DNA from 2 places in the Chryseobacterium sp. HR92 genome. Region 1 is predicted to be linked to the other one. Evidence: riboswitches for the same ligand, from Rfam matches in the RefSeq annotation. Region 1 holds a riboswitch; the other holds the start of a gene.

Region 1 (16,842 bases):
TGATTACCTATCCAGGTTTTCCACACGGAATGCCAACTACAGAACATGAAACTATAAATAAAGATCTTTTGGAATTTATCCAGTCTTAACAGAACATATGTATATATAAAGAAAGGTGGACTATTGCAGTCCACCTTTCTATTTTTGGTCATATTATAAAAATTAAATTGCTCAATAATAAAGCTTTTTACGTTTCAGATAATTGATAAGCTCTTTCGGACGGTCGGTCTGAATAATGTTGACTCCTTTATTAATATACCAATCATACATATCAGGATTATCCAAGGCCTGATCATCATTATTTCCTGCATTATGGTGTGGCCACAATGAATTGACCCAGATTTTGACCTTTTTTTCTCTTAAAGATTTAAAATCAATCAGATTTTTTTCTGTTGTTCCTACTGTAAATTCAAAGCCGTAGATTTTATAGTTTTGAATGTAATCTGATATTTTTTTAAGATCTTCATTTTTATCTAACTGGATAATAGGCATATAATGAATATCATTTTTAATATCTCCGTACTTCTGATTAAATTCCATGTAAGACTCGTGGCCTTTAAACAAAATCTGATCAAGCATATTTCGTTTTTTCACCAAGGGATAAACCTGTTTGATGTAATCAAAACCTTTATCCAGGTTCAGAAGAATTTTACCGTCTGAGATTTCCAGGATTTCCTGTAATGTGGGAACTTTCATTTGGGTTTCCACTCCCAGCCCGTCTCTCAGATGCAGTTTTTTGATTTCTTCCAGTGTAAAATCAGACGGTTTTCCTTTTCCTGTTGTCGTCCTATTGATGGTATGATCATGCATGAGGATCAGGATACTGTCTTTGGTCATGGCAAGATCTATTTCAGCCATATCCACTCCTTTTTCAATGGCTTTTTTCACGGCCCACACCGAATTTTCCGGAGCCTCTCTCCAATCGCCACGGTGAGCTACCACCATTACTCTGTTATCAGGAAAATCAGAAAGTGAAATTTTCTTTTGCTGTGCAATGAACAGTGAAGAAAAAATAAGAAGAAATACTTGTAATAATTTATTGTTTAGCATAATTTCAAATGTTTAATTAATATCCGGGATTTTGTTTGATAGCGGGGTCTGTATTGATCTGTCCCTGCGGAACCGGCATCAGAAGATGATGGGGTTTGATCTGTGCGGTACTGTAACCCGCATTATTAGTAAAGTGAGCCATCATAACAGAAATAGCCTTTCCGGTTCTCACCAGGTCAAACCAACGATGCCCCTCTCCTACAAATTCCAGCCTTCTTTCACGGTCAATTTCACTAAGCAAAGCATCTTTTGTTGAAAGGTTTACAGCAGCAATTCCTGCTCTGGCTTTAATTTTATTTAGATATACATTGGCGTTGGTAAAGTCATTCTGTTCGGCAAAACATTCTGCCATCATTAGGAAAACATCTGCTAATCTCAGCACCACAAAATTGCTTCCTCCATCAGCAATGGTATTCGATGTTTTTACCAATTTTTTACTGAAAGGAATTCCGTTTGAAGTAAGCCCAATATATGCAGAACGTCTGGTATCTCCTGCTGAATAAAGGTTGTAAACTTCCTTGGTCGGAAGATTGTGTCCTTTGGCTCCTGAAACCGATCCTGAAGGACTGAACATCTGAAATGCCGCGCTTCCCTCCGAATTTCCGTTCAATCCGGAAGTAAACTGTACGTCAAAAATAATTTCAGCATTATTTTTATTAGTGACATCAAAAATTTTATTGACATCTGGTAAAAGCTGGTAGCCTAAAGATTCAATCTGATTCAAATAAGTCAATGATTCAGCAAATTTCTTCTGTGTCAGAAGCACTTTACCCATAATTCCCAACGCAGCTCCTTTAGTCACTCTTCCCTTTTGCGTGGTTGTTACCGGTAAAAGGTCAATAGCTTCTTTCAAATCCTTTTCTATGGCGGAATACACCTCTGCAACAGGAGTTCTTGGCTGCCCGAAATAGTCGTTAACATTCGTTGTTTCCTTTAAAACCAACGGAACATCACCATAAATGCGCACCAGATTAAAATACATCAACGCACGCAGAAATTTCATTTCGCCAATCCTAGTATTCTTCAGGGCATCCGTCATATCAGAAATTTTTCCAATCCTCGCCAGAATAATGTTTGCCTGCTGAATGCCGATATAATGGTCCTTCCACGCGCTTGCAATAAGGCTGTTATTAGGCTGAATCGTGAAAAAATCAAGTTCACCATACGTAAAGGCATCATTGGCAGGAACCTCATCATAAGTATTATCTGAAGCTAATTCTCCCAAAGCCGGCATAGCCAGCTGATACTGTCCGGTATACTGAAGCGCTCCATACACTGAAATGATACCCTGCTCAATTTCAGAGGAATTAGTATAAAATTGTGATGAAACTTTCTGTGCCTCAGGGTTAACGTTCAAAAGATCAGACGAGCATGAGCACATCACCGAAAGACTGAATATTGTAATGAATATTTTTTTCATGATTTTAAAATTTAAGGTTAAAGCCCATAGAATAAATTTTAGCTACCGGATAATAAGCCTGATCAAAGCCCTGCGTAAGAACATTATCTGAAGTAGCATCGATGTTCATTCCTTTATATTTTGACAAGGTGAAAAGATTATTTCCTACCAGATAAATCTGAGCGTTTTCTATCCCCATATTTTCAAGCATAGATTTGGGGAAATTAAAAGCCAGACGAAGCGATCTCAGTCTTACATAATCTGCATTTTTAAAGTATAAATTTGAAGTTCTGGCCTCTTTTCTGTTGTTGGAGAAATTCATATTCGGCATCCCAAAAAATCCATCAGGATTAGTTACTGCGTTATAACGGTTGTCAAAATAATACTGTGAAGCCATTCCGAAGCCTTCCCCTGATTCTAAAGTGGTTACGGCATCGGCATTGTAGATTTTCTTACCAATTTCGCTGTATAATGAGAAACTCAGCTCGAAAAGCCCATATCTGAAATTATTATTAAAACCGAGAATGTATTTCGGAACCCCGCTTCCAAAGCTTCTTTTATCATTGACATCAATTTTTCCATCGCCATTCAGATCTTCCATAATATAATCTCCGACCATTGTTCCGGTAATGTGTGGTGAATTGTTGATCTGTTCCTGAGTTTTATAGATTCCAAGGATATTGTAACCGTACATTTCACCAATTGAGCCACCTACTTTGGTTACAGAGAAGTTATTTTCTCCCGTGATAATCTGGTTCTGGCCGTTTGCCAGCGCTAATACTTCATTTTTGTTGGTGGAAAAATTAAAGCTTCCGGAATACGTAAAGTCTTTAGCGATGGTAAAAGTTTTTGACGCAATCTGTAATTCAAAACCGGAATTTTTGATCTCACCGATATTCTGAAGTGAGGTGCTGAAACCGGATTGCTGCGGAACGGGAACATCCAATAACAAACCGTCTCTGTTGAGGATATAATAATCTGCAGAAATGTTCAGTACATTTTTAAACAAAGAAAAATCAATCCCGAAGTTGTTTGATCTGGACTTTTCCCAGGAAATATTCGGGTTGGGAGCTGTTGCCGTTGTATATCCCGGCACTAAAATTCCTCCAAAATTATAATTATCAGGATTCATCAATGAAAGTGCCCCGAAATTAGGAATCTGATTATTTCCGTTGCTTCCTAAACTATATCTAAGCTTCAAATCAGTCACGATTGTATTTTCAGGAAAGAAATTTTCATTACTGATTGTCCAGCCTGCAGAGAATGCGTAGAAATTTCCCCATTTAGAATTTTTCCCGAAACGTGAAGAACCGTCTCTACGATAAGAAGCCATCAGGTTATACTTATTGTCAAATGTATAATTAACCCTGGTAAAATAAGAGAGCAGCCTCCATTTGTATTGTGTTAATGTATTTTTAAATGAAGTTCCGCCCGCAATATTTCGGATACTGTTATCAGGAAATGCTGTAGCTTCGGTTAAAAGCTGTGTATTGTCTTCCTGCTGAAAAGACTGTCCTGCAATAGCATCCACCCTATGAGAGCCCCACTTCTGATCAAATGAAAGTAAGTTTTCAATTAAATAATTTTTGCGGATATACTCTGTTCTGTTGGCAAAAGTAACATCCGGAGCTGCTGCTCTGTAAGCTCCTACCGTAGAAGGATCGAAGAAATTGTATTCGTAATTTGAATAATCTCCACCTACAGACAATCTGTATTTCAGACCTTTCAACAATTCAAGTTCAGTGAAGATATTTCCGAATGTTTTAAATAAAGTATATTTTCTGTTGGTCATTTCCTGAACGGCAACAGGATTTTCTACCAAAGCTCCGTCGGTTGCTGTATTTCCTAAGATCTGCTGAGAAATAGCAAGACTTCCGTCATCATTGTAAGGTTTAAAGAAAGGATACATTGCCGTAGCCATCTGCAAAGGATTGTAGCTTCTTGAATTTTCTGCTGCATTAATAGTTCCCGTAGCATATGACGGTGTCATTGTTACGCCCACTTTCCATCTATCTGTAAGCTCTGTCGAAAGGTTGATACTTGTGGAAAATTTTTCGTAATCTGTCCCGATAACCAGTCCTTTCTGCTTAAAATAACTCATGGTAAAAGCATATTTGCTCTTATCGCTTCCTCCCGTAATATTTAATGAAGTCTGGCTTATGGGTGCTGGTTTCATAACGGTATTCAGCCAGTCGGTATCTGTTAATCCCGGCTCCTTTGCGAGGTAAGGTGCCAAATAATCAGGAATTAATTCTCTTAAAGAAGCTCCTTTGCTTATTCTTGTGGCATTATTATCAGAAATACTTCTGTTGCTTCCTTTAGAAAGATAATTGTTATCTCTGGCTTCCTTCAGAAAAGTGGCCATATCGTAAGCATTGACCAGTTTCACATTATCACTTCTCATCTGCATTCCGTAATAAGAATCGAAAGAAACAGCCATTCTCCCCTTTTTTCCCTGCTTTGTTTCTATGATAATTACTCCGTTTGCTCCTCTGGAACCGTAAATGGCTGCGGAAGCGGCATCCTTTAAGATATCAATTTTAGCAATGGAATTAGGATCAATAGCATTCAGATTGGAACCTTCAGTTAAAGGAAGTCCGTCTACAACAATCAGAGGATTGGAACCTGCCGTCAACGTACCAATACCTCTCACTCTTATTGAAGGTGAACCTCCCGGCGTTGCATTAGCCTGAGTAATCTGAACTCCGGTTGCTTTTCCTGCAATAATATCTCCGAAATTACTGGAAGCTACTCCCTTCATCTGTTTTTCGTCAATAGAAGAAATAGAACCCGAATTATTTTTCTTACTCTGCTTCCCATAACCCACCAAAACAACCTCATCAATGTTTTTTTCTCTGGATTTTACAGTGTCCTTAATTGGATTTAAATATTCTGCAGACTGTTGAGCATTAGTTCTCTGAATTTTTGCCATCACTCTTGCATTGAGACGAACAGTTACCGTTTTTTGATCTACATTAAAATCCAGACCGACATTTTTCTTCAGATAATCTAAAGATGCTGATAACGACTGATAGTTAACCTGAGATTCATCCACCTGGATATCTTTCAGGTCTGAAACCGAATAAAAGAATTTTACGCCATGCTCTTTTGAAAGTTTTTCAAAGATTTTAATCAAAGGCGTTCTCCGCTGAATAACGGACTGTTGAAAACATTTGTTAGCCTCTGCGTAGGTAAAATGTGGCGCACACAAAAGACCCAACAACATCATGCTAATTGTTGTTTTTTTCATAGCTTTGCTGAAATTAGTTGTTATTTGACTGATTTATTTTCAATGCATCGGTAACCCCAATTACTGGTGCATTATTTTTCTAAAATGATATGATTTTCTGATTGTTTTCCTGCAGTAAGATTAAATGGAAATCCTATGGTTTTAATTACTTTATCCAAATCTCCGGTGATATCTCCGTCTACCACATTCTCTTTATACTGCTGAGGATAGGTTATCGAGATATTGTAAGTCTTCTCCAGTTGGGAAACCGCCTGCCCGAATTTCATTTCATTAAAATCAAATGTTCTTACAACATCCTGATCATAGAAATGCTTCTCAGCTCCGTCTTTGTCTGCAAGCCATGTCTCTTTAGGTAAAAGGTAGGTTGTATGACCGTTGTAATCAATTTTCACTTTTCCTTCTTTCAGATAGACTTTTTTATCTACAGATCTCTGGTCAAGCAGGAACTTTGTTCCCAATACTTTTACTTTAAATCCATTGGCATCAATGATAAAGGGCAGCGCCTTATTTTTAGCAACACTAAAAAACGCTTTTCCTTTAAAAGAAACATCCCTGGTTTTCTTTCCGAAATCATCAGTCAGTCTCAATTCACTTTCAGGTTCCAGCGTAATGATACTTCCGTCAGATAACATAAATTCTTTTTGAATCTTTTCTGCTCTGAAAACCAATTGCCGGTGATCCGAAGATTTCATGTCATTTCCAGTAGAAAACAAAGTAATCAGTGTAAATAAGGGCAAAAGAACAGCTGCAGCCCATAAAAACCAATTTGTATTCTTTCTGAATCTGATTTTATTCTCAAGCCCGTTCCAGATTCGCTGATCTGCAGAATCCTTTATTTTCTGATTTTCATCTTTAACTGATTTCCATTGATTTTCGAAATCCATATGCTCCTTTTTGATCTTTATTAGAGAATACGCAGGAAGTATGTAATCGTCAACCTATATTTTTTGATTTAACGATTTGTTCATATTGGGTTAAAATAAATATTTTGCCTATTAAAATTTAAGTTAAAACTGTATTTTTGGATAATTACCATAAAACTTACTTTTAAATGTTTGCAATTTCACCAACTGATAAAGACTGGTTTGACTTTTTAAAAAATAATGAATTCAATTCATTTGTGAACTTTTGGACACCAACCTCTTGGAATATCACAAGATTAATGGAAGGAAATAAATTATATTTCATGCTTAAATCACCTATAAGAAAGATAGGTGGATTTGGGGAATTTGTAGAGTATAAAAATATTACTGCAGAAAAAGCATGGAATGAATTTGGATTTAGGAATGGAAGAAATAGTAAATCTAAATTCATTTTATCAATTCAAAATTATTTAGACAAAAATTCAAGAGAATTTCGGGGTAACATAATAGATGTAAGTTCTCATATTATTGGTTGCATTGTTCTAAAAAATTGTGAATTTTGGGATGAGGAAGATTTTATTGATTTGAATAATTCTGATATAAAATTTGCTTCCCAAGTTGTAAAGATAAAATATTTTGATTGCGATGATCTAAATATTTTATCTGAAAATACTAAAAAAGAAAACTTTATTCTAATAAATGATGAAAGAGAAAATAATAGTCAATCAACAAAAAATGGAAGAAAAGGACAAGAACAATTTAAATCAACAATATTAAAAGTATATAAAAATAAATGTTGTATTTCAAATTGTAATATTCCTGAATTATTAGATGTAGCACATATTCAAGAGTATCGAAATGTTTATTCTAATCATCCTATGAATGGAATTTTATTAAGAGCTGACTTACATCGTTTATTTGATAATGGATTAATCAAAATTGATGAAAATTATATTTGCCATACTAGTAGTTTATTAAATGAAAGTGAATATTCAATTTTTAATGGAATACGGATAAATATCCCTGAAAACTTAAATAAACGACCATCACTTGATGCTTTAAATTATAAAAATAAGAACTTTAGAGAATAGCAGTAATCCAAATCTACCATACTTAAATTCATGTTTATAAAAAACAATCAAGAAAAATATGAATATTTAGTTTCTTAATGAAAAATTCAAACAAAAAAATTCAAATTTGCTCTTAGAAATTTCAGAACCTTGTTAACGTGTTTTTCAACGGCAGTTTTAGAAATATCATTTTCCTGAGCAATGGTAAAAAGACTGAGATTCTGGATTTTATTTTTGATGAAAAACTCACGGCTTCTTTCGGGAACCTGTTCCAGGAGACTTTCTATTTTTTTGAGCTGGTCTTCCTGCTGTACCTGTTTCTCGATGTCTGTATTTTCTTCATCCTGTCTTTCCGGAGAATTTTCGAGAGGAACGAAAATCATTTTCCTTTTACGGTAGAAATTGGAAATTTCCTGTTTGGCAGATTTAAAGATAAGTGCTTCAATTTCTGACGGAGAATGAGCTTTTGATAAATACTTCCAGACGTGCATAAAAATATCCTGAACAATTTCTTCAATATCTTCTTCTTCCGAAAGGTATTTGGCCACAAAAAAATACACCCTGTGCTTGTAACCGGAATATATTTCTTTAAAATGATCCATTCTTTAATACGTCTTTGAACTCAAAACTGGTGGTACAAAAGTATCTAAAAGCTATGGCAATCGTATTAAATATATATTAATTTTAAATCCTTAACAATAACTCATCCTCGGATTTTCACAGAAATATTTTCTGTTCAGAAAGAAAAGTTTAGCTCATCAGCAGAAGGTCTGAAATTGAAATGCATTGCTGCTGTAAAATAGTCACAGAACACCTGATGAACTGCAGAATGAACATCTGTTGCCCGGATTCCCAGCTGTGTATAAACAGTAAGAATTTGATGGGATAATTTTTGAACCAGCTCTACTCCATATTGATGAATCTCATGTTGCTGATCTTCAGAAATCTCTTTGTGAGCACCGAGGATATTTTCTACATCTCTGCCAATGGTTAATACCTTTTCTAAATGCTTTTCAACAGATTCTGCAAATCTTTTGAAATTGATCTCAGGACGAATATATTCCGCTTCTTCTATAAAATGAGAAGCCATCCCCAGATAATTCACCAAAAGTGTCAAATCCGCAAAAATCCGGAATGGAATGCTATCCAGAGTATCATTCGTGAAAAAAGTATCATACACAAAACTGTAATCTTCGCTTACGATAACATTCTCAATGATAAAAGAATAGGTACCGCTGGCTTTCATTCCCATAGATTTCCAGTTGGGGATCATTTCAGCCTGCTCTTTCGGAACGATGAATGAGTGAATGATCTCATTGCCGTCTTTATCTGTTAGGGGTATTCCGTTTTCCGTCATCTTGGCATTCAATGTAAGATGGGTCAGATGAGGTGCTCCTGTTGCAAAATTCCATAAACCATTAATCAGATAGGTATTTTCTTCTTGTTTTTCTGCCGTACCGCCAACCATTCCGCTTCCGCCAAAGCAGGTTTTAGAATGGGTAAACAGTAATTGAGCAACTTCAGGTTTGATATTTCTGGAAAAATAATTAGCTCCGGCACAAAGCGTCAGCATCCAGCCAAAACTTCCATCGGTTTCAGCCCAGTCAAATAATGCTTTAAGACCTTCTTCAAAACGATAGCCTAAGCCACCATATTTTTTCGGTACCCAGATCTTAAGGAATCCTTCTTCATGAATATGTTGCAACACTTTATCAGAAATTACAGAAACTCCATGAAGTTCCTGTCTGATGTCTTTAGTACTCAGCATTAGCTTTGGATTTTATGATTTTTTGCCATTCTATATATCCTGAAATTGCCACTAAAAACAAAAACGACGTTAAAACAGCATAGAGATATAATTCTTTATGAATCATCAAAGGGATGGAAATAATATTACTTACGTTAAGTATCACCCAGTTTTCAATTTTCCGCCTCGCCATAAGCCACATTCCTGCCCAGGCAAAAGCACTTACTAAGGAATCCCAAACGGGAACATCCGAATCTGTAAAATGAGTAAGAAAGAACCAAAATAAACTAAAGGTTCCAAGAACAATTCCTCCGGTAATCCACTTTTCAGAAACAGAGGTCACAGAGATTTGCATTTCAGATTTCTGTTTCCCGAATTTCCAGTACAGCCATCCGTAGATGCTCATAATCAGATAATAAAGATTTAAGGTAAATTCAGCATAAAGCCTGGAAATAAGCATCACATACAACGTAAGCAAAATACCTGCAATTCCGAAAAGGTAGTTGTTGACATTGTTTTTACGGGCCAGTAAGACCTGAATCACTGAAAATAAGACTCCGAACCATTCCGGTAAGGTAATTTGTTTTAAAATGTCCTGCATCATATTAATTTTAGAAATCAAATGATGAGATGATAAGTAAGCAATCCCTACGCCGGCATTATCCGGATCAGGTGTGGAAATACATTCCTGGGTATCATCTCAGCCACTGTTATCTGTAGCACCCCATTGTTGGAGGCAAAGGTGCAGCTTTTTTGTGGAAAAAGAAAGGACTTCAGGCTTTTAATTTGAAATAGAATATTTCAAATTATCCATTACTACACTTCCCGAACCAAACGGAACGTAAGATTAATACGTTCCTTCATAGAAGTCACAGATTTAGCGATCCGATGTTCCCAATGTTCCTGCAAATCTCCTTTCATAATCAGCAATGAACCATGAGGAAGTGGCAGGCTGTATTTACTCTGGTGATGATCCTTTTTCCGGAAATCAAAATTCCTTGTCTGTCCTAAGCTTAAAGATGCTATTACCGGACGGCTGCCGTATCTGCTTTCTTTATCCCGATGCCAGGCAACAGAGTCATTATGATCCCGGTAAAGATTAAGCAATACAGAATTGAACTGATAGCCAAATGTTTCTTCTATTTTTTGTTTTAAAGAAAGCAGTTCGGGAGTCCAGAGGTTATTCTCCACTTCACCATTTCCTAATGGATAATCCGTTTTCGGATCACCATACCAGGCGGTTAAGCGTGGGGTCAGAACCGTTTTATCATACATTTTCTGGGTACGTTGTTTCCACGGAGCTGTTTCAAACAAGTGATTTTTAAGGCAGTCCGCTTCATCCTTGCTCAGGAAATGCTCTCTGTATTCCAAAAGATCTTTTGGAAATTCGTACAAATCTTCTGAATCAAACAAACTGAGCTGGGTCATTTTTTTATTTTTTAATAAGAGAAAAGTTTATACTATTGAAGTAATAAATTGATACAAATAATATCTGCAAATATATAAATAATGATACAAAATAAATCAAATCCTAAACACCATTAGAAAAAACTACATCCTGTTAGATTTTTAGATGAAGTAGATCATTATTTTTATTCGTTAAAAACAATCCTCTCTTTTGCATAATTCACTTTTATAACAAATTGTAAATTAAATATCTGAAATAATTAATACATCCAAAAAAACGAGTAATAATGCATTATATGCACACAATAGAATGTCACTTCGTCAAGATTTAATACTTAATTCAAAAATAATTATCCATCTTTGCAGCCTTAAAATCAAACACGCTAGTTTATTTCATGAGCATTACTTTTAAAAAGCGACTAATTATAGCGCTTGTATTACCTACGGCTGCCATATATTATGGGCAAAGTACGAAGGATTCTTTAGAGAAATCTAAATCTATTGATGAGGTTATGTTGGTAGGTAGAAACCTTTCCCAAACAGCCAAAGAGAGAAAAACACCTGTTGCGGTTTCCAACATTAAAGCAGCAGAGATTCAGGAGAAACTGGGAAACAGAGAATTCCCTGAAATTATGAAGTCTACTCCATCCGTTTATGTGACCAAAGTAGGTGGAGGATTCGGAGACAGCAGAATTAACATGAGAGGTTTCGACGGGGCTAACATTGCAGTAATCATCAACGGACAGCCGGTGAATGACATGCAGGGAGGTACCGTTTACTGGTCCAACTGGACTGGATTGGCTGACATTGCCAGCAATATTCAGATCCAGAGAGGGTTGGGAGCTTCTAAATTTGTAGTTCCATCTGTAGGAGGAACGATCAATATTGTAACCAAAGCTACGGATTCTGAGCAGAAAGCAATGGTTAAAGGAGAAGTTGGAAATGATAACTACTCCAGAATATCAGCAATGTACTCTTCAGGATTAAAAAACAAATGGGGAACAACCGTATTGCTTTCCCGCTGGCAAGGTGACGGATACATCAATGGAACAAAAGGAGAAGGTTACTCATGGTTTTTCTCAACAGGATTTAAGCCTAATGAAAAGCATGCGTTCAATTTAATCGCTACCGGAGCTCCTCAGGTACACGATACAAGAAGATCTTCTGCAACCGGAGCCAATGTGGCAACACTGCAGCAATTTGAAACTTACGGAAGAAGATACAATCCACAAACAGGAATGCTGAATGGTTCTCAATTCAATTTAGCACCTAACTTCTATCATAAGCCAATTGCATCCCTGAACTGGGACTGGACAATGAATGACAACCTGAAACTCTCTACAGTTCTTTATGGTTCATGGGGACGTGGCGGCGGAGGTACCGGACTTAACGGTTCTATCAAAAACGCAGCCGGACAAACCATGAATTTCATGAATTATGGAGCAGGTGGAGATGGTACGATCAACTGGGATATGATTTATCGTTATAACAGAGGTGGTATGGTAACAGATTATAATGGAAATAGCTTCCAGAAATCAACCTTCACTGCACCTGCAGGCTCTCCTACTGATTATAACGGACAATATGTAGCGACTCTGAACGGAACCAATGGAATCGTAAGAAAACAGAGTATCAATGCTCATGACTGGTATGGAGTAATTGCAGACCTTAATTACAAAAAAAATAACTGGACTTTCAACGGAGGGATTGATCTTAAAACATACAAAGGAGCTTTGTATGACATTGTAACAGATATGTTAGGATCAGATGCATTGTATGTTCCTAATACTGCCAATGCACCAAAAGGATATTTTATCAATCAGACTGTAAAACCTGAACCTCTTACGAAACTTAAAGATGCTCAGAAAGTATCTATTCACAACGAAGGTTTGGTAAAATGGGCTGGTATCTATGGAATGGTTGAATACAGCTCTGAAAAGCTAAGTGCTTCTGTTCAGGGATCCGTTTCCGAGCAGTACTACAAGAGAGTGGATTATATGTTGTATACACCAGGAAACCAGGAAACAAAATGGTATCACAAAACAGGATATATCGTAAAAGGAGGTGCCAACTATAATATAGATGATCACCACAATGTATTTTTCAATACCGGGGTTATTTCAAGACAGCCATTATTCAACGCTTTGTTCCCTTCAAACCAGAATATCTATAATGATGCTAAGAATGAAAGAATCTTTTCTGTGGAATTAGGATATGGTTTCAAATCGCGTTATATCGATGTGAACATCAATGCTTACAGAACGCAGTGGGATGACAGATTTATTTCAAGAACATTCAATGCTACGGCAGCAGATGTGGCAAAATTCTCTCAGTTAAGCCTTGGAAATGCTTATTTCTATAATGCATTGAATGTAGGACAGGTACACCAGGGAATCGAATTGGAAGCAAAGGCAAGACCTTTTACTAACCTTAGATTAAGAGGAATGGTATCATTGGGTAACTGGAAATATAAAGGAAACGCTAACTTCAACATTCTGGATGTTCAAACCAACCAGGAAATAGCAGGAGCTACAGGAGTGATCAATATCAAAGACCTGAAAGTTGGAGATGCTGCTCAAACAACAGCGAGCATCGGAGCAGATTACAATATCACCAAAGCATTCAGTATTGATGCTAACTGGGAATATTATGACAAGCTTTATGCTCAGTTCAACCCGATCAACTTCCTTACCGAAGCGGCAAGAGAAAAAGGAATTGTAAAATTGCCTAGCTATCATTTATTTGATGTAGGGGCTTCTTACAAATTCACACTTGATGCGAAAAAATCTTTAACATTGAGAGCTAACGTGTACAACTTATTCAACAAATATTATATTTCTGAATTGAGCTCCAATATTTTTGCAGGTGACAAAATTGCCAATGGTCCGGATGCCGGAAAAACGTATCAGGAAGCTGGCAGAGTATATCAGGGTGTTGCAGACGGTAATACAGGATTCCTTGGTTTTGGAAGAACCTGGTCTGTTGCAGCAACTTTAAGATTCTAAAACAGATCATTCCAAGAATGAATTAAATAAACCCCGCCAAATCTTGGCGGGGTTTATATTATATGACTATTTTAAAGAAATAAATAATACATTAGACAAGGCAAATAATTAAAATCACTTAACTCTTTTCAAATGGATCACGAAACGACGGATTATATAATCAACTATTTCAGTAACCTAATGACTAAACATGAAAAGTTGGCCCTAAAACATCAAATGTCTTCTTTCAAAAGTAATGAAAATCCAAAATTCGGAAAGATAATGATAGATAAAGGCTGGATAAGTTCCGATCCTGAAATCATAAATCTATTAAAAAATGGTTATGAGGTCTTTAAGCAAAACATTATAACGCGTATAATGACTGAAACTCCTGAAAAAGTTTTTTTTAATAATTGTCCGAAATGCAACAAACTTGCCCGTACTCCACATGCAAAACAATGCAGATACTGTAGTTATAACTGGCATCATTTAGCTGTTGCCCAATTTAAGCTTAACGATGCTTTACAAATTACAGGAAGAAAATTTTTCTTAACAGGACAAATTATAGAAGGAGAAATCAAAGAAGGGCAGCTGATAGATCTGAGAATACTTGGTCTTAATAAAAAAGTCAAAATTGAGTCTATTGAATTTGTTCTTAAACGCCAGGATGGAATAGCCTGGGAAGATATTGCTCTTGGAACAAATGAATTAACAGAACAAGACAAAGAATATCTAAAAAGTATACATCCTTTCAAAAAAACACTTGATATCATTATAGAATAAAAAACAGCTATACCCGAGGTACAGCTGTTTTTTATATAACAATAATTTTTTACTTTGAACTCTTCACCTGCAATGCCCTCTGATAAAAAGACTGACTTGCAATTTTATCCTCTGCTTCATCAATAGCTGCCAGCAGATTATTCTTATTATCGGTAATATCTCCCAGAATCTGTGACATCAGCTCCCATACAGGTTTCATTTTTTCAATAAGTGTCTGGCCTTTTGAAGTCAGTTTAAACAGTCTTTTGCGCTCATCCTGTATGTCTTTCTCCCATTGTATCAGCTCCAGTTTTTCGAGTTCTTTGAGCAGGGTTATAGTGGATGGATGTGTGTACCCTATTTCATTGGCAATTTCGACAACGCTTGCAATTTCTTTTTTATAAATCGTAAAGATGACCGGAAACCATTTGAGCTCAAAATCAATTCCGAATGCTTTATAGATCAATGCTCCATCTTTTCTCAATTGTTCACTGAGGCGGTGCAGTCTGGTGGATATGGCAAGAATTCCTGCTTCGTTGATTACATTCATATTCAGTCAATATTTAAATGATAAAAAATATCATCAGCACTCATTAAAGGGAATTTTACAGGAAGATTTCCTTTTTCAATCTTCACAAAGTGATTCCTTTCGTAGAAACGCTGTGCAGCTTTCAGAACCGTTATGGTTCCCAAATATAAATCATCAATTCTGTTTTCGCGGCAGAAAGAAATTAAAACTTCCAATAACTCCTGGGCAATGTTCAGTTCTTTTCCTCTAAATTCTTTTTTAACAAACATTTTTCTGATCGCTCCTGCCCTTTCATCAAACTTAACCAATGCAATGGAACCTACCAGTTCACCTTCCACAAAAGCTCCCCAAAAGTTACCTCCTGCTTCCGTGTAAAAACTTTCAATCTGCAAAAGATCAGGTTGATCCTGGATCGTAATCGGAATATTAAACTCCTTCTGCTGAATCGTCAAAATCAGGTCTATAGCCTGTTCCGAATAAGAATTTCCTATGGGTTGTATCTGCAATTTCATAGTGATTGAATTTTAAAGTACAAAACTACGTAGTTGAATACATAAATGCAAGTTGATTTTATATTTTAAAGAATTTTAACATACAAATTAATTAAACCCTAATATCTTAATGTCTAAACGTACAATAAAAAGCGTATGCCATTACTGACATACGCTTTTGTTTTATAATATAATAAAAACAGTTATTTCCAGCCTCCGCCTAAAGCCTGATAAAGCTCTACAGCTGCTTTCATTTTACTGTATCGTGCATTGGAAATATTAAGTTCCGCATTCAATGAATTCACGCTTGCATTCAATACTTCAAGATAGTTGGCCATACCGTAGTTCACCAATTCCTGGGAATAGTCGACAGATTTTTTATAGGCATCCAGCTCTTTTTGTTTTAATTCAATAAATGAGTCCTGTACAGAGAAAACCCTGATGGCATCTGAAACTTCTTTTCCGGCAGTAAGAACTGTCTTTCTGAAGTTCAGATAAGCAGTTTCCTGAGCAGCAAGACTTACATCATAGTTTGTTTTGATCTGTCTTTTGTTCAAAATGGGCTGAGCCAGTCCTGCTACTACATTCGCAAATAATGAATTCACACTGAATAAGTGATCAATATCCACAGACTGAAGTCCTCCGCTGCCTGTCAATTTTAAAGTTGGGTAAAACTGAGCTTTAGCAGCATTCGTCAGTTCAAAAGCATTCATTAAGCTGTATTCCGCTCTCATTACATCCGGACGGTTAGCCAGAAGCTGAGTGGGATATCCCAATTTTAAATCAATTGGAAGATTCTGTCCTTCCAGTGTAGATCTTTCAATAGAATGAGAAGATTCTCCCATTAAAAGACTCATGGTATTTTCAAGAAGCTGGATCTGTGTATCAATATCAATCAATAATGATTTGGCATTGAAAACAAGAGCCTCACTCTGCTGTACCGCTACTTCAGTAACTGTTCCTGAAGTTTTTAAAGCCTTTGTAGCTTCTAAGTTTTTCTCTCTTACAGCAATGGTTTCCGTAATAATTCTCTTCTGCGCATCAAAAGTTAGCAATTGATAATAAGCAGAAGCAATGGAAGATACCAGACTGCTTTTAACAGCTTTATGAGCAGCAACAGTTCCTAAATATGTGGCTATCTGTGCTTTTTCCTGTGCCCTTAATTTTCCCCAGATATCTGCTTCCCATCCGATACTTGCCGTAATGTCAAATTGGTTTACATAACGTCTTTCTCCAATGATCTGCCCAAATTGGGTGTTGATAGACTGAGTCTGGAAGGTATAGTTAGGT
Region 2 (16,842 bases), 2.4 Mb from region 1:
TTACCGTGAAAGTATGCTGAATGGCCAGCAGGATGAGCTTTTAACAAGTCATACCGATAGATACGGACGTGGATATTTTGCAAAATCAGGCTTAACTTTTGATTTGGGGCAGGACAGATTATTATTAAACTACGATATTTATCACAATAATAATGACAATTATACTTTAAGTAATGGTCATGGAGATTTGCCTTTCCAGAATAATCCAAAAGATTTAAGAGAAGCTTTTTATACATCTTCGGATGTTGCTCATACCAATAGCCTGAGACAGGAAGCTGTTGTAACGTATCAAAAACGTTTTGCTGACAAATCTCAAAAACTGGACTTTCAGTTTGGGTATACAAGATCAGACAGTAAATTTTCTCAGGATAATTTCTTTCAAGATGGGACATTTGTAATGCCTGCAAACCCGCCAATCAATAGTCCTACCAATGGTTTGAAAGATATTCTGAACAATAAATCTGTGATGAATATTGCCAACTTCAAAGTAGATTATGCCCAGCCTATCAAGCTTCTTGATGGCGGAAAAGTAAGCTTTGGAGGTTTATACGAGAAACAGGATTATGATACGGAAAGTTTTGGTTTAACCAATCTTGAATATCAGAGACAAACGGCATCTACCTATTTGGAGTTTCAGGCAAAATTGAAAAAATTTGACTTCACATTAGGTTCCCGTGCTGAGAACTATGATATTTCAGGAGTAACAAGATATTTTGATAAAGATGCGAAATTGGTAGAGGCTAATTTGATTCCTTTCAATAAGTTTAAGTTTTTCCCGAATGCGAGTGTACAGTATAACATGATGAATCAGGTTTATATTGCCGCAAATTATAACAGAAAAATCAGTTTACCTAGTATTTCTGCCCTGAACCCGAATAACGTGACGTTCTCCGGACCAAGTACAGAAGTAAATGGTAACCCCAATCTACAGCCTACTATTTTTGATAACTATGAATTGAAAATTTCGGCTTTTGATTATGCATTTATCGGATACAGCGTAAGTTCGGCAAGCAATCAGGTAGCACAGATCATCCGAAAAGACGGAAGAAAACTTTTCAACGAGCAGGTGAACATTTCAAATATGAAAATTCACAACTTCAACGTGGGATTACCGGTTCCTTTTATGATTTTCAGCAAGCCTTTGAGCGAAATTATGAAGTTTAATTTCAACCCGGATAAAATTAATTTCATGTACTTATATGCAGGATATCAGAAGCATGAAATCGACAATCTGAATAATAAAGGGTTCTGGATTTTTAATATCATGACTCAGATTATTTTGCCGAAACACATCAAACTGACAGCCAATTACAGTTATCTGACTCCAAAGGCAGGATATTTCTACTTCACGGCAGAGAAACCGTTCAACAACTCTCTTGATATTACGTTGACGAAGAAGTTTATGAACAACCGTCTGACACTTTCTATCTTTGCGAATGATATTTTCAACGGACAGATGATGCAGGTACGTTCTAACCCGCCATCAGGAACTCCGGTAATGATCAGCAGTAAATATGACACGAGGAATTTCGGATTTTCCATCAACTATAAAATTCCGACAAGAAATAAGCTGGCAAAAGAGGACCCGAATATCCTGAACCAGACTAAAAAAGAGGATAACGGAGGTGTAATGCAGCAGGCACAATAATCCTTTTTTGTAATAGAATAAAAATAGGCGGTAAATAATTATCGTCTATTTTTTTGTAGGTAAGTTTTTGGCTAAAGCCAATGGACGGTTTTATAAAAGTAAAACGGGCTAAAGCCCGTTTCTATTGATATTAAAATGGTGTTATTTGTGAAAGATTCGTGATATTAGTGTTTATACTAACATCAGAAATCTATCGTCTGAAATCTCCAACTCAGCGTATCTACCAAAGTCAGCTGATTAACACTCACAGGAAGATTAGTAATAATTTTTAACGTCTGAAGAGCCATCATGCTTCCTATCATCCCGGGAAGAGCTCCCAATACGCCAAGGCTGTCACAATCCGGCACATCTTCATCAAAAGGTGGTTCAGGGAAAATATCCCGCAAGTTTTTGCTTCCATTATGATTAAATACAGCAACTTGTCCTGAAAATCCTAAGATACTTCCGTAAACCAAAGTTTTATGCAATTTTATACAGGTATCATTCACCAGATATCTTGTTGAAAAATTGTCTGAGCCGTCAACAATAACATCGTATTGAGAAATGATTTCTTCGGCATTCTCTTTATTGATTTTCTCTTCAATTCCTATCAATTTCACCTGATGATTGAGTTCTTTTACAAATGTTTCTGCGCTCTTCACTTTGGATAATCCTACTCTGTTTTCGGTATGTATAATCTGCCTATTCAGATTATGAAGTTCAACTTCATCAAAATCGATAACGCCTAGAGTTCCTACTCCTGCGGCGGCAAGATATTGTATAACCGGACTTCCTAAACCTCCGGCTCCAACGACAAGAACTTTGGAAATTATTATTTTCTTTTGTCCCTCCAGTCCTATCTCTTCGATAAATATCTGCCGGCTGTATCGTGAAAAATGATCTTCTTTCATAATTATAACTGAACCATTAAGATTCTTTAAAATCCACTGTACACAGAATCCCAGTCTTTCATCACAGGATCATAGCCTGCTTTTTTGATCATGAGTCTGATTTCATCCATACTTCGTTCATCACTGGTTTCAAACTGTTCCAGAGATTCTTTATCTACAGCATAACCTCCGGGGTTGGTTTTTGATCCCGCACTCATGGCTGTTGCTCCCAAAGACACTATATTATTCCTGAATACTTCATTTTCTCTGGTAGAAATGGAAATTTCAAGGTCTTCATTCCAGATTCTGTAAGCACAAATGAGCTGAAGAAGATCTCTGTCTTCCATAATAAAATTAGGTTCAATGATTCCTTCTGCCGGTCTGAGCCTTGGAAAGGAAACAGAAAACTTACTTTTCCAGTAGTGTTTCTGAAGATAATCGATGTGTAATGCGTTGAAAAAGCTATCGACCCGCCAATCTTCGAGCCCAAGGAGAACTCCGAGCCCGATTTTATGAATTCCGGCTCGTCCAATTCTGTCCGGAGTTTCCAGGCGAAAATGGAAATTTGATTTTTTACCTTTCGGATGGTATTCTCTGTACACGTCCTGATGATAGGTTTCCTGATACACCAAAACGGAATGCACTCCTTCTTCATGAAGCAGTTTGTATTCTTCTTCCATTAATGGCTGTACTTCAATGGATATATTGGAAAAATGAGGTTTTAACTTACGAACAGCATTCTGAAAATAAGGGACTCCCACTATTTTATTGGCTTCACCACTTACCAATAACACATGATTCACGCCCATGGATTTCAGTACTGAGGCTTCAATCATCAATTCTATATCGGAAAGTGTTTTTCTTTTCAAGCTATTATCGAGGCTGAATCCGCAATAGGTACAGATATTCTGGCATTCATTACTGAGATACAGCGGTGCATACAACTGAATGGTTTTTCCAAATCTTTTTTGGGTAAGCATCTGCGTCATTCTTGCCATCAGTTCCAGTTCATGAGAAGCGGCTGGTGACAGGAGATTCAGAAAATCATCAAGAGTTTTATTCTTTTTCTGAAGACTGTATCTTACCTCAGCCAGATTTACTTTTTCAAGCTTATCCTTTACCTCATCCCACTGGTAGTTTTCAAAAACATCTTTAAAGCTTTTCATGATTCTGATTTATTCAAATAAAAACGAAGTAAGCGGGCTTGAAGCTTCAGCATGGTTGCCAATGGCTCCCAATCCTGATTCAAAAGCTCTTCTTCCGGCAATCACACCTTCTTTAAAAGCTAAAGCCATATTCAGTGGATTTCCGGCAACGGCAATGGCGGTATTCACCAAAACGGCATCTGCTCCCATTTCCATTGCTTTTGCGGCATCTGATGGTGCTCCAATTCCGGCATCTACTACTACAGGAACATTACTCTGGTTAATGATTATTTCCAAAAAGTCCTGAGTTCTTAATCCTTTATTGGTTCCAATTGGTGCACCCAAAGGCATTACTACAGCTGTTCCGGCATCTTCAAGACGTTTGCACAAAACAGGATCTGCATGAATGTAAGGCATTACAACAAATCCTAATTTGGCCAATTCTTCAGTGGCATATAAGGTTTCAATAGGATCCGGCAGTAAATATTTCGGGTCCGGATGAATTTCCAGTTTTACCCAGTTGGTTTCCAGAGCTTCTCTGGCTAATTGTGCTGCTAATACCGCTTCTTTGGCAGTTCTTGCTCCGGAAGTGTTCGGCAGAAGATGAACGTTGGTTTCTTTTAATGAATCAAGCAGATCATCTTCATTAGATTGGGCATCAATTCTTTTGAGAGCCATCGTTACCATATTGGTTTCTGATGCGATGACAGATTGTACCATATCTCTCATACTCCCGAATTTTCCTGTTCCTAAAAACAGTCTTGATTCAAAAATTCTTCCTGCTATTTCTAATTTCTGATTGTTCATATCATTACTTTTTTTAGTTCATTAATAATAGTCGGCTGCTTTGTAATGAGCCCGGATACGGCAACACCATAAATCCCTATTCCCTGTAACGGCAAAATATCTTCAAGGGTAACGCTTCCGATGGCAAATATTCTAGGGATATCTATTGATTTTTCTCTTAATCCATCAATGATCGCCTGATAGCCTTCAAATCCAAGAACAGGGCTTAGTTTTTCTTTGGTTGTGGTAAATCTCAATGGTCCTAAACCGATATAATCACAAGATTCTTTGATTCTCTGAATGACATCTGAAAGGGTATTAGCCGTTCCACCAATAATTTTATTTTCGCCTAAAATCAATCTTGCTTCTTCAATAGCGCTGTCGTTTAATCCCAGATGAACACCATCTGCATCTATTTCTTTGGCTATTTGTACATGATCATTGATGATACAAACCGACTGATATTCTGAACAAAGTTGTTTTGAAACTTCACAAAGGCTGATTAATTCATGTTCAGGTGCATTTTTCCATCGAACCTGCACCCATTTGATCCCGCTATCAAGGGCTTTACGGATACAAAGTTCCTGCTCCTGTTGGGTATTTCCCTGCGATATGTATTGTAATTTTTCCATTTTTCTATGAATGTGTTCCCAGTAGAGAGGGATTGCTTTTTAAAAATTTTTCGATGTATAATTTCCCATTTCTACAAGCGGTTTCCCTATTTTCACCTTTGGCAAGTTCTGCTGTAATTGCTGATGATAACACACAGCCGGAGCCATGTTTAGGAAAATATATGGTATTGTCTTTAGTGGGAACTAAAAAAGTTTCTTTTCCGTTTTCAACTAAAATATCCGTTCCTAAATGATCTTCTCTATGCCCACCTTTGATCAGCAATGAGCATTGATGAGTATTTGGTAGAAGATCATTTTCCTTTAAAACACTGTACTCATTATAATTGGGGGTTATTAAACTGAGTTGATTAACTGTACTTTTTAATTGAGAAAGTGTTTCAAGATCAAAAAAAGAGAATTCGGAAGTACTTTTCAGCACAGGATCCCAGACGATTTTTACTTCAGGGTTCCCTTTTTGAACTGTTTCTACAATTTTACCCAGAAATTCTGCATCTTTCACAATTCCGATTTTCACGGCTGAAATGGGATAATTTTCCATCAGCACCTGAATTGCTTCGGTTACTTCATCTATAGGACGCCATTCTAAGCTCAGGCATTTGGCAGCGGTTTGCAATGTCAGTGCAGTACATACTCCCAGTCCTATAACTTTCGACTGTTCAAAGGTTTTACTATCTGATAACAAGCCTGCTCCACCACTGGGATCAAAACCTGCGATACTTATGACATAAGGCCGTTCCTGCATTTTCTGAATACTTTTAAAGGGTCTTCATTTTCCCAGATGGCACCTAATAACGCGGCTCCATCTGTTTCTGCTTCGAAAACTTCATTAATATTATCCTGATTAATTCCTCCAAGGGCAATCAATTTTACATCCGGATTGTTCCGGTGTTTTATTTCTTCTTTAATAGTAGAATCCATTCCATATCCTTTTTTGGAGATACTTGGAAAGAACGGGCTTATGAAAGCATATTCCCATTCTTTATCCAAAGTATTATAGGTTGTGATATCATGTACCGAAGTTGAAATGATATTTTCTTCTGCAAAAGGTTTATATACTTCTTCCTTTCGATCAATCTCCCTGAAATGAAATCTTGAAATATTAAATTCCTTCCCAAGATCATAATGCGTATGTAAAACCAATTGTGAATGAAAGGGTTCATCAATCTGGGTGATGAATTCAATCATTTCATTGCGGCTGAGCCATGGTTTACGGATATGAAGCAAATCAAGTCCTTCCTGAAACATTTGATTAATTGTATCTGTTTCGTTCGGGACAATCAATTCAGGAGTGATGACTAGGATCATATATAAATTTCTTTCCCTTTTTCGATGAATTCCTGTGATTTATCCAGCATTCCTTGTTCTGCAGATTCACGAATTTCCTGAGTAATTTTCATTGAACAGAATTTCGGTCCGCACATGGAACAGAAATGGGCAATTTTTGCACCTTCTGCCGGAAGTGTTTCATCATGATAAGCTCTTGCTGTCTCTGGATCTAATGAAAGGTTGAACTGATCTTCCCATCTGAACTCAAACCTTGCTTTACTTAATGCATTATCTCTGTATTGTGCTCCAGGGTGGCCTTTTGCCAGATCCGCCGCATGAGCTGCCAGCTTATAGGTAATTACCCCAACTTTTACATCATCTTTATTCGGAAGTCCTAAGTGTTCCTTTGGTGTTACATAGCAAAGCATTGCACAACCAAACCATCCGATCATTGCTGCACCGATTCCGGAAGTAATATGATCATAACCTGGAGCGATATCCGTTGTTAAAGGACCTAAGGTATAAAACGGAGCTTCATGACATTCTTCCAGCTGCTTTTCCATATTTTCTTTGATCATATGCATCGGAACGTGCCCGGGGCCTTCAATCATAACCTGTACATTGTGTTTCCATGCAATTTTCGTCAGTTCACCTAAAGTTTCAAGTTCTGCAAACTGAGCGGCATCATTGGCATCTGCAATAGATCCCGGACGAAGACCGTCTCCCAGAGAGAAAGCAACATCGTATTTCTTCATGATTTCACAAATGTCCTCAAAATGGGTATACAGGAAGCTTTCTTTATGATGAAATAAGCACCATTTTGCCATGATAGATCCACCTCTGGAAACAATTCCGGTGACTCTTTTTGCTGTTAAATGAATGTATCTCAACAAAACTCCGGCGTGAATAGTGAAATAGGAAACTCCCTGTTCTGCCTGTTCAATTAAGGTATCTCTGAAAATTTCCCATGTCAGATCTTCCGGAACTCCTTTTACTTTTTCCAATGCCTGATAGATGGGAACAGTACCAATAGGAACCGGACTGTTTCTGATGATCCATTCTCTTGTTTCGTGAATATTCTTCCCGGTGGAAAGATCCATAATGGTATCAGCTCCCCATCGGCAGGCCCATACTGCTTTTTCTACTTCCTCTTCAATACTGGATGAAACGGCACTGTTTCCGATATTGGCATTGATTTTCACCAGGAAATTTCTTCCAATGATCATCGGCTCACTTTCCGGGTGGTTGATGTTATTGGGAATAATAGCTCTTCCGGCAGCAATTTCGTCTCTTACAAATTCCGGTGTGATCTTACTTTTCGGAGTATTGGCTCCAAAACTATGTCCGGGATGTTGAAAAGCCATTTCTTTGGATACAGAGTCAAGCTGTTCTATTCTTTGATTTTCTCTGATCGCCACATATTCCATTTCCGGAGTGATGATTCCCTGTTTTGCATAGTAAAGCTGAGTAAGCTCTTTTCCTTCCTGTGCTACTTTAGGTTTATGATCATAGGAGAATCTCAGTTCATCAAGACGCTGATCTGCTAAACGGGCTTTTCCGTATTCAGATGTTATTCCGTCCAGAATATTCACATCATTTCTGTCCAGAATCCATTGTTCTCTGATTCTTGGAAGTCCTTTCTGAATATCAATGACTGCATTTTCATCGGTATAAGGACCTGAAGTGTCATAAATGGTAACCGGGGCATTATGTTCAAAGCCGCCATTGGTCAATTTGGTCGGGCTAAGCTGTATTTCACGCATTGCTACATTGATAGGGTGTAATGTTCCTTCAATATAGATTTTCTTTGAGTTCGGAAATGGCGAACATGTAATGGAGTGAGCCATAAGTATTGGTATTAAATATGAGAATTAACCGCCTTGAGTGGCAGTAATGATTAAAACTGAATCGTTATTGTTAAGGATGGTTTCCGCCCAGACTGACAGGGGAATAATGCGATTGTTGAGGGCTACAGCAATACCTTTCTTCTTTCCGGGTAGCTCAATAGCCAATAATGCTTCCAGGTTGGCAGGAAGTACATCAAATGTTTTTCGGGTGTGGTTGATAATAAGTTCCATTCCTAATAATTTAAATATACTTTAGGAATGGCTATTATTGTACAATAGAATGTACAGCAAAAGTCATCTACTTTTCCCTACGCTGGTATGATCCAGATCAGGTTCAAAGGGTAAAGTCTCAGTCTGTTGGTAACAGACACCCCTAAAGTTTGGGACGAAGTTAGACATTTTTTTAGAATAGGCAAAAATTTTTTGAAAGACAGAGCAAAAAGCTAAGTAATGTGAACAGGAAATTATTTAATCAAAAAAAATAGGCTGAAAGTGTAACACTCCCAGCCTATTTATTATTTTTCTCTTATTATTCTTCACAAGCCCTCCAGATTGCATCATTCTGCGGAACAGGAGCTATAATTTCAATTTCTTCTTTGGTTACCGGATGAATAAACTCCAGTTTTCTTGCATGAAGATTGATTCCTCCATCAGGATTGGAACGCGGTGCTCCATATTTCAGATCTCCTTTGATTGGAATTCCTGTTTTGGACAATTGTGCTCTGATCTGGTGATGTCTACCGGTTTCAAGATCAATTTCAAGAAGTAGGTAATTATCCAGAGTCTTAATAACATTATAAGTCAAAATCGCTTCTTTTGCTCCTTCCGTAGCTTTTGGAAAAACAATAGCTTTATTATTCTTCTCGTTTTTCTTTAGGTAATGAACCAGCTTTTGACTTTGCGGGATCATTTCTTTTCCTACAACAGCCCAATACGTTTTTTTCACTTCACGGTTTTTTACCATCTGTGTAAGACGGGAAAGTGCTTTGGAAGTTTTTGCATAGATTACCAGTCCGGATGTAGGACGATCTATACGATGAACCAAGCCAAGAAAAACATTTCCCGGCTTAGTATCTCTTATTTTTATAAAGTTCTTGATGGATTCTAGTAGTGATTCATCTCCGGTTTTATCACCCTGTACAAGCTGGCCAACCTTTTTATTAATCACCAGAAGATGGTTGTCTTCATATATAATCTGCTCCTTCATATTTCTTTCATCTATCTTCTTCTATTGGATAAAGACAGGATAATTCCTGCCAGAAGACCTACCGTTTTAACAGCTGAAAGCTTTGAACCTTCTGGAATGAATGCTCCGAATACACAAATTGCAGCTGCAGCATACATTGCATACACGAAGTTTTTATTGGTAAGCAGCGGTGCCTGAATAAAGAAGCTTGCTCCTATCAGCACATAAAAAACTTTTCTTGAAAGTAAATGATTGATTTCCGGAGAAAATAGATTAAACCATCCTACAGCAAGACAAATCAAAGCTGCGATAGATAATATTCCCTGGATTGATTGTTGATTCTGCATGAATTAATAGCTTTCGTTTTCATTTGGGAACTCAACACTTTTTACGTCTTTTACATATTGAGCGACAGCTCCTGTAATTTCTGTATAAAGGTCAAGATATCTTCTTAAGAATTTCGGACTGAAACCTTTGTTCATTCCTACCATATCGTGATAAACTAAAACCTGTCCATCACAATCTGCTCCGGCACCAATTCCGATAGTAGGGATAGAAATACTTTCAGTTACTTTTTTGGCTAATTCTGCCGGAATTTTTTCCAATACAATTGAAAAACATCCTAATTCTTCCAAAAGCTGTGCATCAGCGATCAGTTTTTCGGCTTCTGCCTCTTCTTTAGCTCTTACTTTATAAGTTCCGAATTTATAGATGGATTGCGGTGTTAATCCCAAATGCCCCATTACCGGAATTCCGGCATTGATGATCTTTTTGATAGACTTGGAGATTTCTTTTCCGCCTTCAATTTTCACAGCATGCGCTCCACCTTCCTTCATCATTCTTACCGCAGACTCCAGTGCTTTTTCAGGGTTACTCTGATAAGTTCCGAAAGGTAAATCTGCTACCACCAAAGCTCTGTCGGTTCCTCTTACCACACTTTGAGCATGATAAATCATTTGATCCAGCGTAATAGGCAATGTAGTTTCAAAACCAGCCATTACATTCGCTGCAGAGTCTCCAATTAAAATAGCATCTACTCCACCTGCATCTACCATCTTTGCAGTGGTAAAATCATAGGCTGTAAGCATTGTTATTTTTTCCTTGTCGAATTTCATTTTACGCAAGGTTTCAGTTGTAACTTTTTTAATTTCAGAGTGAACAGACATAATTTATCTATTTTTAAAAGTTAAAAAGTCGGCCTTGGGCCGACTTAAGTTTTTGTATGATTTATAAAACTACGTGACCGAGTTTCATGAGTTTGTCGTGATTTAAGATCTTGATATTTCTTCCGTCTACTTCAATGAGACTATCCTGTTTGAATTCTGATATCAGACGGATGGCACTTTCTGTAGCGGTACCGATAATATTGGCAATTTCTTCTCTCGTTAATGAGATCTTGATAAAACCTTCAGGATCTACTCCCAGTTTCTGTTCCAGAAGCAACAGAATTTCTGCAAGCCTTTCTCTTACCGTTTTCTGAGCAAGGAAAGTGATGGTATTGGAAGATTCTCCTAATTCGTATGAGATTTTCTGAAGCATTACGAAAGACAGCTGTGGATCTACCTCCAGAAGATACATAAAGATATCTGCGGGTAAGAAAACACATTCAATATCTGTCATTGCTTCTGCTTTGGCCTGGAAATTTTCCCCGCAAAGCAAAGAACGATAGCCGATGATATCCCCTTCTTTGATAAATCTTAAAATTTGATCTTTCCCGAACGCTCCTGATTTTGAAAGTTTGGCAGCCCCTTTTTCCAGAACAAACACTCCTTTCGGAGTTTCGCCATCCTCGAAAATGGTATCGTGTTTCTGAAAACTCAGTTTCTTTTTGCCATTAATGTATTTCTCAAAATCTGCGCTAGAAAGTCTTTCTTTAAATGATTTATCATTAAAAACTCTGGCGAACCTCTCTTCAATTGCTATCTGTTGTTCCTGCGGCATTTTATATGATATTTATCACAAAAATAGAACTTTTTAACGCGATAAACAAAAAAATTTGTTATAATTTTGTAGTTCAATATTTTATGGGGTGAGCGAGAACTGTTTTCATTGTGGTCAAGGGATAGAAAAAGAGAGAATTTTATTTGATGAAAAGACTTTCTGTTGTAATGGATGTAAGTCTGTTTACGAAATTCTAAATTTAAATAATTTAAGCAATTTCTATGAGCTTAATAAAGGAGCGGGAATTCGTCCGAATGATGAAAATTCTTCTCAATTTGACTACTTGGACACACCGGAAATTTTTGAAAAAGTGACTGATTTTTCTGAAGGAAACACCAGTCTCGTTACATTCAAAATCCCTGTTATTCACTGTTCTTCTTGTATCTGGCTATTAGAAAGCCTTCACACGTTAAATAAGCATATTAAATATTCGCAGGTTAATTTCACAAGAAAGACCTTACAGATTTCATTCAATCATAATGATATGAAATTAAGCGAACTAGCTAAATTTTTAACCAATCTAGGATACAAACCGGTTATCAGCCTTGAAACCGCTGATAAAAATGAAGATCATCTTGACAAATCTTTATTAGTAAAATTTGCCATTGCTGCCTTTGCTTTTGGTAATGGAATGTTCCTTGCCTTTCCTGAATATATCGGAGGGGAAGATTATTGGATGGAACATTACAGAGGCTTATTCAGAACCCTGATATTCCTTTTGGCAACACCTGTCGTATTTTACTCCGCTTCAGATTATTATAAATCTGCATGGTACGGTTTAAAAAATAAGATTGTTAACATTGATGTTCCGATTGTCTTAGGAATTTTTGTTCTATACGGAAGAAGCATCTACGAAGTGCTAACAGATTATGGTCCAGGATATTTCGATACTCTTTGTGGACTTTTATTCTTCATGCTTCTCGGAAAAATTTTCCAAAAAAGAACATACAGTGCTCTTTCTTATGACAGAGATTACAAATCTTTCTATCCGATTGCCGTAACGAAAGTTGATTTTGAAGGAAAACAGGATAATATTTTACTATCTGAAATAAAAGTAGGTGATAGAATTCTGGTTAGAAATCAGGAAATCATCCCGGTAGATGCTATTCTGATCAACGGAGAAGGAAATATTGACAACAGTTTTATTACCGGAGAAAGCGAAAGTATCAGCAAACAGCCAGGTGATAAGATTTTTGCCGGAGGTAAGCAGATAGGCTCATCCCTGGAACTGGAAGTGATTAAAAACGTAGATCAAAGTTATCTTACCCAGTTGTGGAACAAGGAGGCCTTTAAGAAACACGAGACCGGACTTGACACGCTGACAAACAACATCAGTAAATACTTCACATTCATAATTTTAGGCATTGCTCTCGTTGCGGGAACCTATTGGGCATTTATTGATCTGGAGAAGATGTTCCAGGTTATTTCTGCCATTCTGATTATTGCATGTCCTTGTGCGCTTGCGTTGTCTGCACCGTTCACTTTTGGACACATTATGAGGATTTTAGGTCGAAATAAGTTCTATGTAAAAGATACTTTAACGATTGAAAAAATCGCGAAGCTTGATACCATTGTTTTTGATAAAACCGGAACGATTACCCACAGAAAAAAATCAAATATCAAATACGAAGGGCCCGAAATCAGCGAATTTGACTCCCTGAATATTAAAACATTATTAAAGAATTCCAACCATCCGCTTTCAAAATCTTTGTATGAATTCATCGAAGTAAATGATGAATATTTCCCGGTAGAGAAATTTGTTGAAATCTCAGGAAAAGGATATGAAGCCAGCATAAGAGGAAATCTTTATAAAATCGGCTCGGCACGCTATAACAACCAGGAACCCAAAAACCTTGAAACAGCAGTTTACATCAGTAAAAATGATGAATACTTAGGGAAATTTATCTTTAAGAATGAATACCGCCCGAAACTGAGAGAACTTTTCACAAAACTTACCAACTACAAAATATTTATCCTGAGTGGAGATAATTCCTCAGAAGAAAGCCAGCTTAAAGAGCTTATTCCAAATTATAAAGGAATGGCCTTTAATCAGAATCCGGAAGATAAACTGAATTATATTAAAGCCCTTCAGGATCAGCACATGAAAGTAGCAATGCTTGGAGATGGCCTTAATGATGCGGGAGCTTTAAAACAAAGTAATGTAGGGATTGCAATTGCTGATGACACCAACAGTTTTACACCATCTTCTGATGTAATTATGAACGGTGATAAAGTGGTTACATTAGACAATTACCTGAACGTTTGTAAGGGCTCTATCACCATTGTGAAAATGACATTTATAATCAGTTTTCTATACAATATCGTTGGTTTAAGTTACGCTGTTACAGGACATATGCATCCGCTCTTCGCAGCAATCATCATGCCAATCAGTTCCATCACGGTGGTTACCTTTACTACACTTTCAACCTGGATATTAGGACGTAAACATTTCAAAAAACAGGCGTAGAAGCCCTTATTTAGACTGATTTTAAATTAGCTGAAATCGGCATTTCGTGATGAATGTCATTATTTTTCACTAAATTTGAACCCCGAAAATAGGTTAATTTTGTTGTCCAATGGATATTCTATATTTAATGATCCTCTGCAGTGTTTCTTTAGCTGCGATTTTCTTGGTCGTATTTATAGTGTATGCCCGAAAAGGACAGTTTGAAGATGATGAATCTCCGGCTGTCAGAATCCTTTTTGATGATGAAAAAATCAAAGAAAATGATGAAGCAGGCAACAAAGATAAAGACGAGAAAGAAATAGGAGAAAATAATAAAAATTGAGAAAAATAGTGAATAGTTGATATGGAAACACAGAAGTTTAGTTATGACAATAGTATTGTCCGTGCGTTCCTTTATGCGACCTTAGTTTTCGGTCTTATAGGGTTTACGTTCGGGCTTACGGCGGCATTAATGCTTTTCTACCCTGAATTACCTGAATTCTTTTTCGGGACAGATGACACAACCATCAAAAGTTTGGCATCGGGAAATATTCAAGGTTTAATAAACACTCATGGTGCATTTGGTTTTGGTAGAATCAGAATGCTGCACACCAACACCGTAATCTTTGCATTCGTTTGTAACATTGTTTACACGGGTATTTATTACTCATTACAGAGATTATTAAAAACAAGAATGTACAGTGACACATTGTCTTGGTTACATTTCTGGACTTGGCAGTTTATGATCGTTGCTACGTTCGTTACGTTCTTTATGGGAATCAATACCTCTAAGGAATATGCTGAACACGAGTGGCCGATCGACATATTGATCGCATTCTCATGGATCATTTTCGGTATCAATATGTTCCTGACTATTTCAAAGAGAAGAGTGAGACACCTTTATGTAGCGATCTGGTTCTACATTGGTACATGGATTGCGGTAGCAATGCTTCACATCTTCAATAACCTTGAAGTACCTTTATCTTTCACAGGCTGGAAATCTTATTCAGCATATGCAGGGGTAAAAGATGCTATTGTACAGTGGTGGTATGGACACAATGCGGTTGCATTCGTATTGACGACTCCGGTTCTAGGTTTAATGTATTACTTCCTTCCGAAGGCTGCAGACAGACCGGTATTCTCTTATAAACTGTCTATTATTCACTTCTGGTCATTAATTTTCGTATATATCTGGGCTGGTCCTCACCACCTTCAGTATACAGCTCTTCCGGCTTGGGCTCAGGCGGTAGGAACAGGGTTCTCTATCATGCTTATTGCACCATCTTGGGGAGGAATGTTAAATGGTCTTCTTACGCTAAGAGGAGCTTGGGATAAAGTAAGAGAAAATCCTATCCTTAAGTTCTTTGTAGTAGCTGTTACTTGTTATGGTATGGCAACGTTTGAAGGACCGCTTTTGGCAACTAAAAACATCAACAAAATTGGTCACTTTACAGACTGGGTTATCGGTCACGTACACTTAGGAGCTCTTGGATGGAATGGTTTCATGGCATTCGGAGTTATCTATTATTTGGTACCAATTATGTGGAGAACAAAACTTTGGTCTGTAAAATTAGCTAACTGGCATTTCTGGTTAGGTACTTTAGGAATCATTTTCTATGCAGTTCCAATGTATATTTCAGGATTTACACAAGGATTAATGTGGAAGCAATTCAACCCGGACGGAACATTATTATGGAAAAACTGGTTGGATACAGTAACTGCTATTATCCCTTACTTTAAAATGAGATTTGTAGGAGGTTTATTCTATATCTCAGGATCTATCTTAATGATCGTAAACGTAATTGCTACGGTAAGAAAAGGATCATTCCAGAAAGAGGTTCCTGCTGAAGCGCCTGCATTGGCAAACATCAGTAAGAACAGAAAAGAAGGAGAAGGTACTCACCTTTGGTTGGAAAGAACTCCGGTATTATTAGGTATTTTATCTTTCATCACAATATCTATTGGTAGTTCAATTGAAATCATTCCTACGCTATCTCTTAAGAAAAGTGTACCTACGATTTCTGCAGTGAAGCCTTATTCACCACTAGAACTTGAAGGTAGAGATATCTATATCCGTGAAGGATGTAACGCTTGTCACTCTCAGATGATCAGACCGTTCAGAGATGAGATTACAAGATTCAACGGTAAAAACGGACAATACTCCAAAGCTGGAGAATTCGTATACGACAGACCATTCCTATGGGGTTCTAAGAGAACAGGACCGGATTTACATAGAGAAGGTGGTAAAAACCCAAGTTCTTGGCACTACAAGCACATGTATAACCCAAGATCAACTTCTGCAGGTTCCATCATGCCTCGTTACCCTTGGTTAATTGCTACTGACTTAGACAGAACTAAGATGGTAGACAAAATGAAGCTGATGAAGAATGTATTCGATGTTCCTTATTCTAAGGCTGAAATCGATTCTGCAGACAAATGGGCTAACAACCAATCAGCAAAAATTGTAAAAGATATCTTCTCTGAAGCAAATGACCTTAAGCAGGCTTATGCTAAGAGACCTCAGGGAGAACTAGAGAAAAAAGAAATTGTAGCTCTTATTTCTTATCTTCAGAGATTAGGTACAGATATCAAAACAACTGAAATCAAAACAGCAAGTAATAACTAAACATTAAAAGGTTCATATGATTCCTCAGAACTTTAAAGATATATTATCCAATACAGAAAACGCTGGTTTCTACCAGACGCTGGCTCTGATTTTCTTTATGCTGTTCTTCATAGCTTTAGTAATCTATGTTTTTAGCAGACCTAAGAAATATTACAAAGAAGAAGAAGAAGCACCACTTGGGGATGATGAGGATGACGATTTTAATTTAAAAAATTAAACTATTTTTTATGAAACAAAGAACACCTGTTGTCGTAAACATCTTAATAATAATCGGGCTTTTAATAGTTTTTTATTATTTATTTGTACAGAGCTACGCGTTCCTAGCTTCGCCTTACTTCTGGGGAACTGTTGTGATCGCTGGTATCCTTGCCTATATCCATGGTGCAATTGGAGATCTGATTGAAAACAACAAATTCAAAAAATTATCTCCGGAGGAAAAAGCAGCTTATT

The links. Region 1 has a riboswitch for thiamine pyrophosphate ahead of pnuC (nicotinamide riboside transporter PnuC). Riboswitches for the same ligand answer to the same signal wherever they lie in the genome.
Region 2: it holds a riboswitch for thiamine pyrophosphate, as region 1 does, so the genes downstream of both, thiS (sulfur carrier protein ThiS) here and pnuC (nicotinamide riboside transporter PnuC) in region 1, are expected to answer to the same signal.

The regions. Positions count from the first base shown of each region.
Region 1 is NZ_CP139139.1:2,641,292-2,658,133, forward strand. Features, by position in the region: gene SFA27_RS11975 (alpha/beta fold hydrolase) at 1-89, shown strand, start outside; gene SFA27_RS11980 (glycerophosphodiester phosphodiesterase family protein) at 172-1,050, opposite strand; gene SFA27_RS11985 (RagB/SusD family nutrient uptake outer membrane protein) at 1,067-2,470, opposite strand; gene SFA27_RS11990 (SusC/RagA family TonB-linked outer membrane protein) at 2,475-5,699, opposite strand; gene SFA27_RS11995 (FecR family protein) at 5,771-6,583, opposite strand; gene SFA27_RS12000 (HNH endonuclease) at 6,751-7,653, shown strand; gene SFA27_RS12005 (RNA polymerase sigma factor) at 7,740-8,234, opposite strand; gene SFA27_RS12010 (hypothetical protein) at 8,369-9,400, opposite strand; gene pnuC (nicotinamide riboside transporter PnuC) at 9,387-9,983, opposite strand; TPP riboswitch at 10,008-10,116, opposite strand; gene SFA27_RS12020 (alpha-ketoglutarate-dependent dioxygenase AlkB) at 10,196-10,807, opposite strand; gene SFA27_RS12025 (TonB-dependent receptor) at 11,182-13,791, shown strand; gene SFA27_RS12030 (hypothetical protein) at 13,924-14,553, shown strand; gene SFA27_RS12035 (MarR family winged helix-turn-helix transcriptional regulator) at 14,603-15,082, opposite strand; gene SFA27_RS12040 (GNAT family N-acetyltransferase) at 15,085-15,573, opposite strand; gene SFA27_RS12045 (efflux transporter outer membrane subunit) at 15,756-16,842, opposite strand, start outside.
Region 2 is NZ_CP139139.1:281,046-297,887, reverse strand. Features, by position in the region: gene SFA27_RS01375 (outer membrane beta-barrel protein) at 1-1,648, shown strand, start outside; gene SFA27_RS01370 (HesA/MoeB/ThiF family protein) at 1,831-2,538, opposite strand; gene thiH (2-iminoacetate synthase ThiH) at 2,565-3,683, opposite strand; gene SFA27_RS01360 (thiazole synthase) at 3,693-4,469, opposite strand; gene SFA27_RS01355 (thiamine phosphate synthase) at 4,466-5,080, opposite strand; gene SFA27_RS01350 (hydroxymethylpyrimidine/phosphomethylpyrimidine kinase) at 5,085-5,822, opposite strand; gene SFA27_RS01345 (thiamine phosphate synthase) at 5,798-6,385, opposite strand; gene thiC (phosphomethylpyrimidine synthase ThiC) at 6,382-8,193, opposite strand; gene thiS (sulfur carrier protein ThiS) at 8,218-8,424, opposite strand; TPP riboswitch at 8,482-8,578, opposite strand; gene SFA27_RS01330 (RluA family pseudouridine synthase) at 8,723-9,400, opposite strand; gene SFA27_RS01325 (hypothetical protein) at 9,412-9,726, opposite strand; gene panB (3-methyl-2-oxobutanoate hydroxymethyltransferase) at 9,730-10,545, opposite strand; gene SFA27_RS01315 (Crp/Fnr family transcriptional regulator) at 10,607-11,320, opposite strand; gene SFA27_RS01310 (heavy metal translocating P-type ATPase) at 11,409-13,787, shown strand; gene ccoS (cbb3-type cytochrome oxidase assembly protein CcoS) at 13,897-14,109, shown strand; gene ccoN (cytochrome-c oxidase, cbb3-type subunit I) at 14,131-16,392, shown strand; gene SFA27_RS01295 (cbb3-type cytochrome c oxidase subunit 3) at 16,409-16,609, shown strand; gene SFA27_RS01290 (cbb3-type cytochrome c oxidase N-terminal domain-containing protein) at 16,620-16,842, shown strand, end outside.